Regions from separate parts of the Sphingomonas sp. CFBP 13706 genome, predicted to be linked through region 3. Evidence: predicted binding sites of a transcription regulator. Region 3 holds the regulator's gene; each other region holds the start of a gene.
The links. The regulator LexA, encoded in region 3, represses DNA repair genes until DNA is damaged. The targets are predictions, from matches to a motif close to GTTCCNCNCTTGTTCT.
Positions count from the first base shown of each region.

Region 1: the regulator LexA is predicted to act here: its motif matches at 1,982-1,997, upstream of IFS44_RS14025 (ribonucleoside-diphosphate reductase subunit alpha).
Region 2: the regulator LexA is predicted to act here: its motif matches at 1,668-1,683, upstream of uvrA (excinuclease ABC subunit UvrA).

Region 1 covers NZ_JACYVM010000007.1:83,299-86,506, reverse strand. The annotation lists gene IFS44_RS14030 (EAL domain-containing protein) at 1-1,686, shown strand, start outside; gene IFS44_RS14025 (ribonucleoside-diphosphate reductase subunit alpha) at 2,094-3,208, shown strand, end outside.
Region 2 covers NZ_JACYVM010000011.1:1-3,208, forward strand. The annotation lists gene IFS44_RS16540 (DUF4893 domain-containing protein) at 348-1,010, shown strand; gene IFS44_RS16545 (hypothetical protein) at 1,050-1,541, opposite strand; gene uvrA (excinuclease ABC subunit UvrA) at 1,694-3,208, shown strand, end outside.
Region 3 covers NZ_JACYVM010000002.1:392,544-395,751, forward strand. The annotation lists gene IFS44_RS05180 (ComEC/Rec2 family competence protein) at 1-271, shown strand, start outside; gene lexA (transcriptional repressor LexA) at 776-1,501, opposite strand; gene IFS44_RS05190 (molybdopterin molybdotransferase MoeA) at 1,570-2,754, opposite strand; cobalamin riboswitch at 2,992-3,204, shown strand.

The DNA.
Region 1 (3,208 bases), on a different contig from region 3:
ATCGACGAGATCGGCCGCTTCCAGGGCTTTATCGGCACCGGCTTCGACCTCACCGAAAAGCGCAAGGCCGATGCCGAGATCAACCGCCTCGCGCTGTTCGACGGGCTGACCGGGCTCGCCAACCGCCAGCGTATGCGGCTGTCGCTCGACAAGACGCTCGCGCAGCAGGCCGGGCCCTACCGGCCGACCGCGCTGTTCCTGATGGATCTCGACCGGTTCAAGGCGGTCAACGACACGCTCGGCCACCAGGCGGGCGACTTGCTGCTCAAGCAGGTCGCGCAGCGGCTCACGCGCGTCGTCGGTGACGCAGGGCTGGTCGGCCGGCTCGGCGGCGACGAGTTCCAGGTCGTCCTGCCCGGTGTCGACAACCGCGACACGCTCAGCACTTTGTCGCGCGAGCTCATCCTCGCGCTGTCGCAACCCTATTTCATCAGCGGCGCGTCGGTCTCGATCGGCTGTTCGATCGGCATCGCGATCACGCCGCAGCATGGCAAGGATTCGGAGACGCTGATCCGCAACGCCGATCTCGCGCTCTATGCGGCCAAGGCCGATGGCCGCGGCGTCCACCGCTTCTATTCGGACGACATGCTGGCGGGGGCGAAGTCGCGCAAGCAGCTCGAGGACGATCTGCGCATCGCGGTCACCGAAGGCGCGTTCCACCTCTGCTACCAGCCCGTCGTCAGCACGAAATCGACGCGGATCGTCGGCTATGAGGCGCTGATCCGCTGGAACCACCCGACCCGCGGCCCCGTATCGCCCGCGGACTTCATTCCGATCGCGGAGGAATGCGGACTGATCGAGGCGATCGGCACCTGGGTCCTGCGCACCGCGTGCAACGCCGCCGCGCGCTGGCCCGCCGACGTCCGCGTCGCGGTCAACGTCTCGCCGATCCAGTTCGCCAATCCCGCACTGCCAGCCCTCGTCACCAGCGCGCTCGCCCAGTCCGGGCTGCCCGCCAACCGGCTCGAGCTCGAGATCACCGAGGGCGTCTTCCTCGACGAAAGCGCGTCCTCGGACCAGATGTTCAAGGCGCTGAAAGGAATCGGCGTCCGGCTCGCGCTCGACGATTTCGGCACCGGCTATTCGTCGCTGGGCTATTTGCGCACCGCGCCGTTCGACAAGATCAAGATCGACCAGTCGTTCGTGAAGGGCGCGGCCGAACCCGGCAACCGCAACGCCGCGATCATCAAGGCGATCGTCATGCTCGCCGACACGCTCGGCATGGAGACGACCGCGGAGGGCGTCGAACTGCAGGACGAGATCGCGCTCGTCCGCGATCTCGGTTGCAGCCATATCCAGGGCTATGTCTATGGCCGCCCGGTCCTCAACGAGGTGGTGATGGAACAGCTTTCCACCGCCGCGGGGGTGGCGACCGCCGCCGGGTTCAAGACCAGCCGTGCGCCGCGCGTGCGGATGCTGCGCTCGGCGCGGCTGCTGGTCGAGGATACGCTCGTCGATGTCCGCGTCCGCGACATCTCGACCAGCGGCGCGATGGTCGAGGGGCTGATGGTCCGCGGCGATCCGACCGGCGCCGGCGTCTCGATCGAGCTCGTCGACGGCCAGATGATCGGCGCGCAGATTCGCTGGCTGCGCGACGGCCGCGCCGGGCTCGCCTTCGACCATCCGGTCGATATCGAACGGCTCGGCCCCCCGCCGCTGGTCCGCGGGATGCGCCGCGCGGGCTGACCGCGGGACCGCGCGGCTCGCTTGAAAATATTTCAAAAGGCGCGAAATCCGCTTGCGTATCGCGAACGCGGCGCAGATCCACGCGTCGCGCCGCCGCCGCCGCGTCCGGACACCCCAATCCACCCTAGGCAGGGCCGCAACGGGCCAACTAGCGGCTTGCACCCGCTGCGGGATTGGCACAGTATCTGGGGGCTACTTACAGCGGCAGGCCCTATCTCTGGTAGAACATGGTGCGCCCCTCGGGCTGCTACCCTGATTGTCGACAGGCGTGACCACGCGCTGCCGATCAGTTTTTGTTCTGCTTTTGATCTGCCCGATGATAGCATGGGATATGCTCCCGATTCGAACGATTACAGAATTTTAGGAGCGGTCTTTTGGATTTCAGAGACAGCAGCCGGGATAGCGACATGACGACCGACACCATCGAACAGACCCTCGACACGCCCGCGGCAGAGGCCCCCAAGGCGCCGCGTCAGGCGCAGGACAGCCATTCCGTGCGCGCGCAGATCTACCCGGTCGAGGTCGATCACAGCCGCGACGCGCTGCTGACCGAATTCGGCAAGGAGACGCTCAAGGATCGCTATCTGCTTCCGGGCGAAAGCTATCAGGACCTGTTCGTCCGCGTCGCCTCTGCGTACGCCGATGACGCCGGCCATGCGCAGCGTCTCTACGACGCGATCTCGAAGCTCTGGTTCATGCCCGCCACCCCCGTTCTTTCGAACGGCGGCACCGGCCGCGGCCTGCCGATCTCCTGCTATCTCAACTCGGTCCCCGACAGCCTCGGCGGCATCGTCGACACCTGGAACGAGAATGTCTGGCTCGCCTCGCGCGGCGGCGGCATCGGCACCTATTGGGGCAATGTCCGCGGCATCGGCGAGCCGGTCGGCCTGAACGGCAAGACCAGCGGCATCATCCCGTTCGTCCGCGTCATGGATTCGCTCACCCTCGCCATCTCGCAGGGCTCGCTGCGCCGCGGTTCGGCCGCCGTCTATCTCGACGTCTCGCATCCCGAGATCGAGGAATTCCTCGAGATCCGCAAACCCTCGGGCGATTTCAACCGCAAGGCGCTGAACCTCCACCACGGCGTGCTGATCACCGACGCGTTCATGGAGGCGGTGCGCAACGGCGAGGAATGGCATCTCCGGTCGCCGAAGGATCAGGCGATCCGCGCCACGGTCGACGCGCGCTCGCTGTTCCAGAAACTCGTCGAGACGCGTCTCCAGACCGGTGAGCCCTACATCGTCTTTGCCGATCACGTGAACAAGGCGATGCCCAAGCATCACCGCGAACTCGGCCTCAAGGTCTCGACCTCGAACCTGTGCTCGGAAATTACGCTGCCGACCGGCAAGGATCATCTCGGCAACGAGCGGACCGCGGTCTGCTGCCTGTCGTCGCTGAACCTCGAAACCTGGGATCAGTGGAAGGACGAGAAGGGCCTGATCGAGGACGTCATGCGCTTCCTCGACAACGTGCTGCAGGACTATATCGACCGCCACGAGCCCGGCATGGAACGCGCCGCCTA
Region 2 (3,208 bases), on a different contig from region 3:
GGAATGACGGGAAGGGGAGGCGCCACAAAATCGCTCCCGCACCCGCCACAACCCGCCCCCCCTCCCGTCATCCCGGCGAAAGCCGGGACCCAGAGCCCCAAGTGCACGCGCCCGCGGCCCTGAGTCCCGGTTCGGGCCGAAATGACGACAGGCAGGGGGTTGCCTCGCCCCCTGCCGACCTTCACCAACCGCTCATCCGCACCTCACCGCATCCATCCCTCACCTCGGGTCGAAACTGAGCCAGATCAGTGCAGTTGTTAGCAATCCGTTTACCAGCCCGGCATAGCCATCCGTCTCCACGCCGCGGCGACGCCACCGTCGCGACCGGCCGTGCAAGGAGTCTGCCCGTGCGTGCGTTGATGATCTTGGCGATAGGAACGGCCTGTCTCGCCGGTTGCGCGACGCAGCCCCAGGGCGGCAGCGCGGGCAAGGCCCCGGCCGTGGCGGCGGACCCCGCACCGGCCGCCCCAAACTGGACGACGATCGCAACGCCCGACGACCGCGCCCGGCTCGCAGCGCTCGGCGACAGCTGGACGCGCGCGCGCGCCGCGGTGCCCAGACGGCTGGCGGGCCGGATCGCGGCCGAGGGTGCGCTGCTCGACCCCGCCGCTGCGCTCGACCTGCCCGCGCTCTCGCCCGGTTCCTATCGCTGCCGGCTGGTCCGGCTCGGCGGGCGGGCGGGCTATGCGAGCTTCGCGCCCGATTTCTGCTATGTCGACGGCGACGGCGCGGGGCTCTCCTTCACCAAGCAGACCGGCACGACGCTGCCCGGCGGCTGGCTGCACCCCGACACCGACCGGCGGCAGGTGTTCCTCGGCACCGTCCGCACCGCGCCCGCGCAGGTCGCGCCGCCCTATGGCACCAACCCGGCGCGCGACGTCGCGGGCGTCGTCGAACGCGTCGGCCCGCTGCGCTGGCGCCTCGTGATGACGCGCGCGGGGCAGGGCGCGATCCTGGATCTCTACGAGCTGGTCCCGGTGCCGCCCGCGACGCCCGCGACGCCGCGCTGAGCGTAGAACCCTCCCCCTTGCGGGGGAGGATCGGAAGCATCAGCCCTTTGGCGGCTTGGCGAAGTTCGCCGCAAACCGCTCCAGGCCCGATGCGAACGAGTCGATCACCTTGGCGAATTCGGGCGGCAGCGCAGCAGCGTCGCTCCTGGGCGGTTCCGGCGTCTCGCCCGCGAACGGCCCGCTGCCCGCCGTCGACGCGCCCGGAGCCTCCGGCGAAGCCTCGGCCGAGGATTCTGGCGGCCTGGGCGGCTTGGGTGGCTCGGGCGGTGCAGGTGGCGGCGTCGCGCCTCGCATATCCTTCGCCGTGATCGCGGTCGCCGCCATCATCAGCCCGGCCGCGATGACCTGGCGTCCCGCGGGCGTGCCCATCTGCCGCGTCAGCGCTGCCGCGATCCCCGCGAACGGCGCCGCGCCGCCATGCTTGCCCGCCTTGGCGGACCAGCGCGCCTCGAACCCCTCGCCTTTCGTCGCGCCCGTCTCGGCCTCGCGCTCGCGCGCCTCGCGTTCGCGACGCTCCTTCTTCTTGCCCATCTCGGTCTCCAGCACTGTATTGTACTAACAATACACTATGTAACTATCGTCGGCACCTTGGACAATGGTTCGGCGTTACCCATCTTTGCGAGCACCCGCCCGGCGCCCTCCCGGGCTTGTCGCGTCCGAACAAATGTGGAACAGACTCTCCTATGCTGACCAAGATTTCCGTACGCGGCGCGCGTGAACACAACCTCAAGGACGTCGATATCGACATCCCCCGCGACACGCTGACGGTGATCACCGGGCTGTCCGGCTCGGGCAAGTCGAGCCTCGCGTTCGACACCATCTATGCCGAGGGGCAGCGCCGCTACGTCGAGAGCCTCAGCGCCTATGCGCGCCAGTTCCTCGAACTGATGCAGAAGCCCGATGTCGACCATATCGAGGGCCTCAGCCCCGCCATCTCGATCGAGCAGAAGACGACGTCGCGCAACCCGCGCTCGACCGTCGCGACCGTCACCGAGATCTACGATTACATGCGCCTGCTCTGGGCGCGCGTCGGCATCCCCTATTCCCCCGCGACCGGCGAGCCGATCGCCGCGCAGACCGTCAGCCAGATGGTCGACCGCGTCATGGCGCTCCCCGAGGGCACGCGCCTCTACCTGCTCGCCCCCGTCGTCCGCGGCCGCAAGGGCGAGTATCGCAAGGAACTCGCCGAGTGGCAGAAGGCGGGCTTCACCCGCGTCCGCATCGACGGCACGATCCACGACATCGACGAGGCGCCTGCGCTCGACAAGAAGTACAAGCACGACATCGAGGTCGTCGTCGACCGCCTCGTCGTCGGCGGCGAGATCGCCACGCGCCTCGCGGAATCGTTCGAAACCGCGCTGAAGCTCGCGGAAGGCCTCGCCTATGTCGACCCTGCCGACCCGGTCGAGCCGCACACCCCAAAGTCCGAAATCCTCGGCAGCAACGCCCCCGACGGCCGCATCGTCTTCAGCGAGAAGTTCGCCTGCCCGGTCAGCGGCTTCACCATCTCCGAGATCGAGCCGCGCCTCTTCTCGTTCAACGCCCCGCAAGGCGCGTGCCCGGCCTGTGACGGCCTCGGCGAGAAACTGCTGTTCGACGAGGATCTCGTCGTCCCCAACCACATGCTCAGCATCAAGAAGGGCGCGGTCGTCCCCTGGGCGAAATCCAACCCGCCCTCGCCCTATTACATGCAGGTCCTCGGCAGCCTCGCGCGCGAGTACAAGTTCGACATCGAGACCCCCTGGGGCGAGCTCCCCGAGGAGGTCCAGCGCGTCATCCTGCACGGCTCGAAGGGCAAGCCCGTCACGCTCACCTTCATCGACGGCAAGAAGAAATACGACGTCTCCAAGCCGTTCGAAGGCGTCATTGGCAACCTCAACCGCCGCCTGCTCCAGACCGAGAGCGCGTGGATGCGCGAGGAGCTGAACAAATACCAGTCCGCCGCCCCGTGCGAGGTCTGCGCCGGCGCGCGCCTGAAACCCGAGGCGCTCGCGGTCAAGATCGCGATGAAGGACATCAGCTACGCGACCCACCTCTCGGTCGTCGACGCGCTCCAGTTCTTCACCGACATGCCGCAGCATCTGGGTGACCAGCAGAACGCGATCGCCGAACGCATCCTGAAGGAAATCGTCGAGCGCCTCGGCTTCCTCAACAATGTCGGGCTCGACTATCTCAACCTCGATCGCACGAGCGGAACG
Region 3 (3,208 bases):
CAGCGAGCGCGGGCTGCCGCGCGATTGTACGCCGCGATGGCTGAAGCTCGATCGATCGGTGCTCGCGCGGACCGGGGGGATCGCGTTGACGTTGACCACGGGGCGGATGGTGACGGTACTCAATCCGGGGGATCGGCACCCGTGGCGCGATCCGCCGACGCTGGCGCGGCCAGCGCGTCGGTTCGGGGCGGGGGGCGATCAGCGCGGGATGGCCGGGGGTGCGGCGTCGGTCCGGTTTCGGGTGCCGGCTCGGGGGTGGTCAGAGCGATAGGCCGCGACCGGAGTGTCGGGTCAGGATTTCGCGAAGGTGTGGCCACCGGTTCGGGAAGCCGCGGTTCAGGAGCGCGGACGATGATGCTTGGCCGTTGGTCAGCGCGTCGGATCGACATCTCTGTCAGTCCGTAGTTTCGACGAGACGTATTTCGCGCCAACCGTCATCCAGGCTGCGATTAGAGCCCAAGGTCACGAGGATTGCGTGCCGGGCTCTCGATCCTGACTTTCGTCAGGATGACGGGGGAGGTGGGACGGGGGCTTGCTGGTTTAATGCGCGTGCGACCTGCCTCCACCGTTGGCTTCGTCCGGGTATTCGGGACGGTGGCCAACGTTGGAGCTGGATTATGCCGGTCTTATGCAAAGCAAGCTGCTACTAAGTCCGCCAATATTCGACGCTTGTCGGCGGCGCGCTTTTCGTGGCGATGTCATTGGTCGCGGCCCACTGAACGCCACGCCAGCCGGTTGCGCGGCGGTGATGACCGCCAGCGCTCCCCGGCATTCGTCAGTCGTAGCGGCGCAGGATACCCGACAGCTTGCCCTGAACCCGGACCTGTGCGGGCGCATAACGCTGGGGGTCATAGGCACGGTTGGCGGGGTCAAGCCGGACCATCGCGCCTTCGCGGCGAAAATATTTAAGCGTCGCTTCGCTGTCCTCGATCAGCGCGACGACGATTTCGCCGTCGCGTGCGATTTCCGTGCGGCGGATCAGCGCGTAATCGCCATCAAGGATGCCGGCTTCGACCATCGAGTCCCCCGAAACCTCCAGCGCATAATGCTCGCCGGTGCCAAGCAGTGCGGCCGGAACGGCCAGCATCGAACTGCCTTCAAAGGCTTCGATTGGGACGCCGGCGGCGATCCGGCCGTGCAGCGGGATCTCGACGACGTCGTTCGCCGCGATGCGATCGGGCGACGCGGGCGTGGCGCTGGCCGTGTTCGGCGCAGATACGGTGTCGGCCGATGCCGCCACCTTCGGCCCCGACTTCGCCGCCGTCTGCCCTGTTGCAGACTCGGGACGCTCGGGCATCCGCAGCACTTCGAGCGCGCGCGCCCGGTTGGGCAGGCGCCGGATGAAGTTGCGCTCCTCAAGCGCGCTGATCAGACGGTGTACGCCCGATTTCGATTTCAGGTCGAGCGCGTCCTTCATCTCCTCGAACGAGGGCGACACGCCCGTCTCGGCGAGGCGGTCATTGATGAAGCAGACAAGCTCGTGCTGCTTGCGCGTGAGCATAACGGTTCTCCGTCCGGAACAGACGAGGAACTTCTATGGAACACTTGCAGCTTCGTCAAGCGGTGACGTCACGCGATGACGAGGATTTCCGCCGAGTCGCCCGCCCTTGCCGCAGGCGCGTCGCCGTCGCGGACGATCAGGCAGGACGAGCGGGCGAGCGTCAGCAGCATCGAGCTGTCCTGGATGGTCGAGGCATAGGCGCGACCCTCGCGCAGTTCGGCGCGCATATAGTCGGTCCGCGACTGGTTGGGCGGAAGATCCTCGCCGAGCAGCGCGTGCGTCGTCTGCGGCAGGGGATCGCGCGCGCCGAGCATGTGCGCGACCACGGGGCGGACGAAGAGGATGGCGGTGACGAAGGCGGAGACCGGGTTGCCAGGTAGGCCGAGCAGCATCGTCCGGCCAAGCGCGCCCGCCATCATCGGCTTGCCCGGGCGCAGCGCGATCCGCCAAAAGTCGATGCTGCCGCCCGCCGCCTCGATTGCGGGGCGGACGAGATCGTGATCGCCGACCGACGCGCCCCCCGTGGTTACCAGCAGATCGGCGTCGACCCCGGCAAAGGCGTCACGCAGCGTGTCGAGCCGGTCGGGGAGGATTCCGAGATCGATAATGTCGACGGGCAGGTCGGCGAGCATCGCGGCGAGCATGATGCCGTTTGATTCCGGTAGCAGGACGGGGTCGCTGGTCGAGCCGGGCGGAACGAGCTCGTCCCCCGTCGCGGCGACCGCGACGCGCAGCCGGCGGCCGACCGACAGCGTGCCGTGTCCGCCGGTCGCAGCGACCGCGATGCGCGCGGGCGTCAGCCGATCGCCGGCCGCGATCAGCCGCGTGCCGGTCGCGAAGTCGAGCCCCTTGCGGCGTGTGTTGCGGCCTTCAAAGGCGGGGCCTTCGCCGTCGAGCATCAGCCGGTCGCCGTCGCGCGCGGCCTCTTCCTGAACAAGGACGGTATCAGCGCCGGGCGGCATCGCCGCGCCGGTGAAGATGCGCGTCGCCTCGCCCGGGGCGAGCGTGCCGGCGAAGGGGCGGCCGGCCGCGCTCTCGCCGATGACGGTCCAGGGGCCGGGCAGATCGGCGTAGCGGATCGCATAGCCGTCCATCGCCGAAAGGTCGGTCGCAGGCTGGGTGCGGCGGGCGAGAATGTCCTCCGCCGCCCAGCGACCCATCGCGGAGCGCAGCGGCACGGTTTCGGCCGGCACGCGCGATGCCATGGCGAAGAGGCGGGACTGGGCTTCGGCGACGGGGACGAGAGGGCGCATGCGGGCTCCGTTCAGCGGGGCGATGAAGGTCTGCGCTGCTCGCACGAATGCCGCGGGGCGGAAAGCGGGCAACGCCGCGACCGGCGGGAGGCCGGTCGGTCACGTGGTCAACGTACGAGGTGCGGCAGACGTTGCGGTGAGATGGGACGACATGCCCTGCGTTGCGTCGCACGCAAATCCTGTCGTCAGCGCAGGCAAAACGCGCTAGCCCTATGGCGCAGGTCCGACGCAAGCCGGATCCGCACAGATCGCGTCGGTGCCCCTCGGGGCTTGAATGGGAATGCGGTGCGGGGTTCGCCCCAAGACCGCAGCTGTCCCTGCAACTGTAAGCGGCGAGCGACACGCACGCGCCCCCTGCGACGGGGGCAGCCACTGGGCCGATGGCCTGGGAAGGTGTGCGTCGAGCCTTGACCCGCGAGCCAGGAGACCTGCCGGCGTCTGGTCGCTCTTGTCC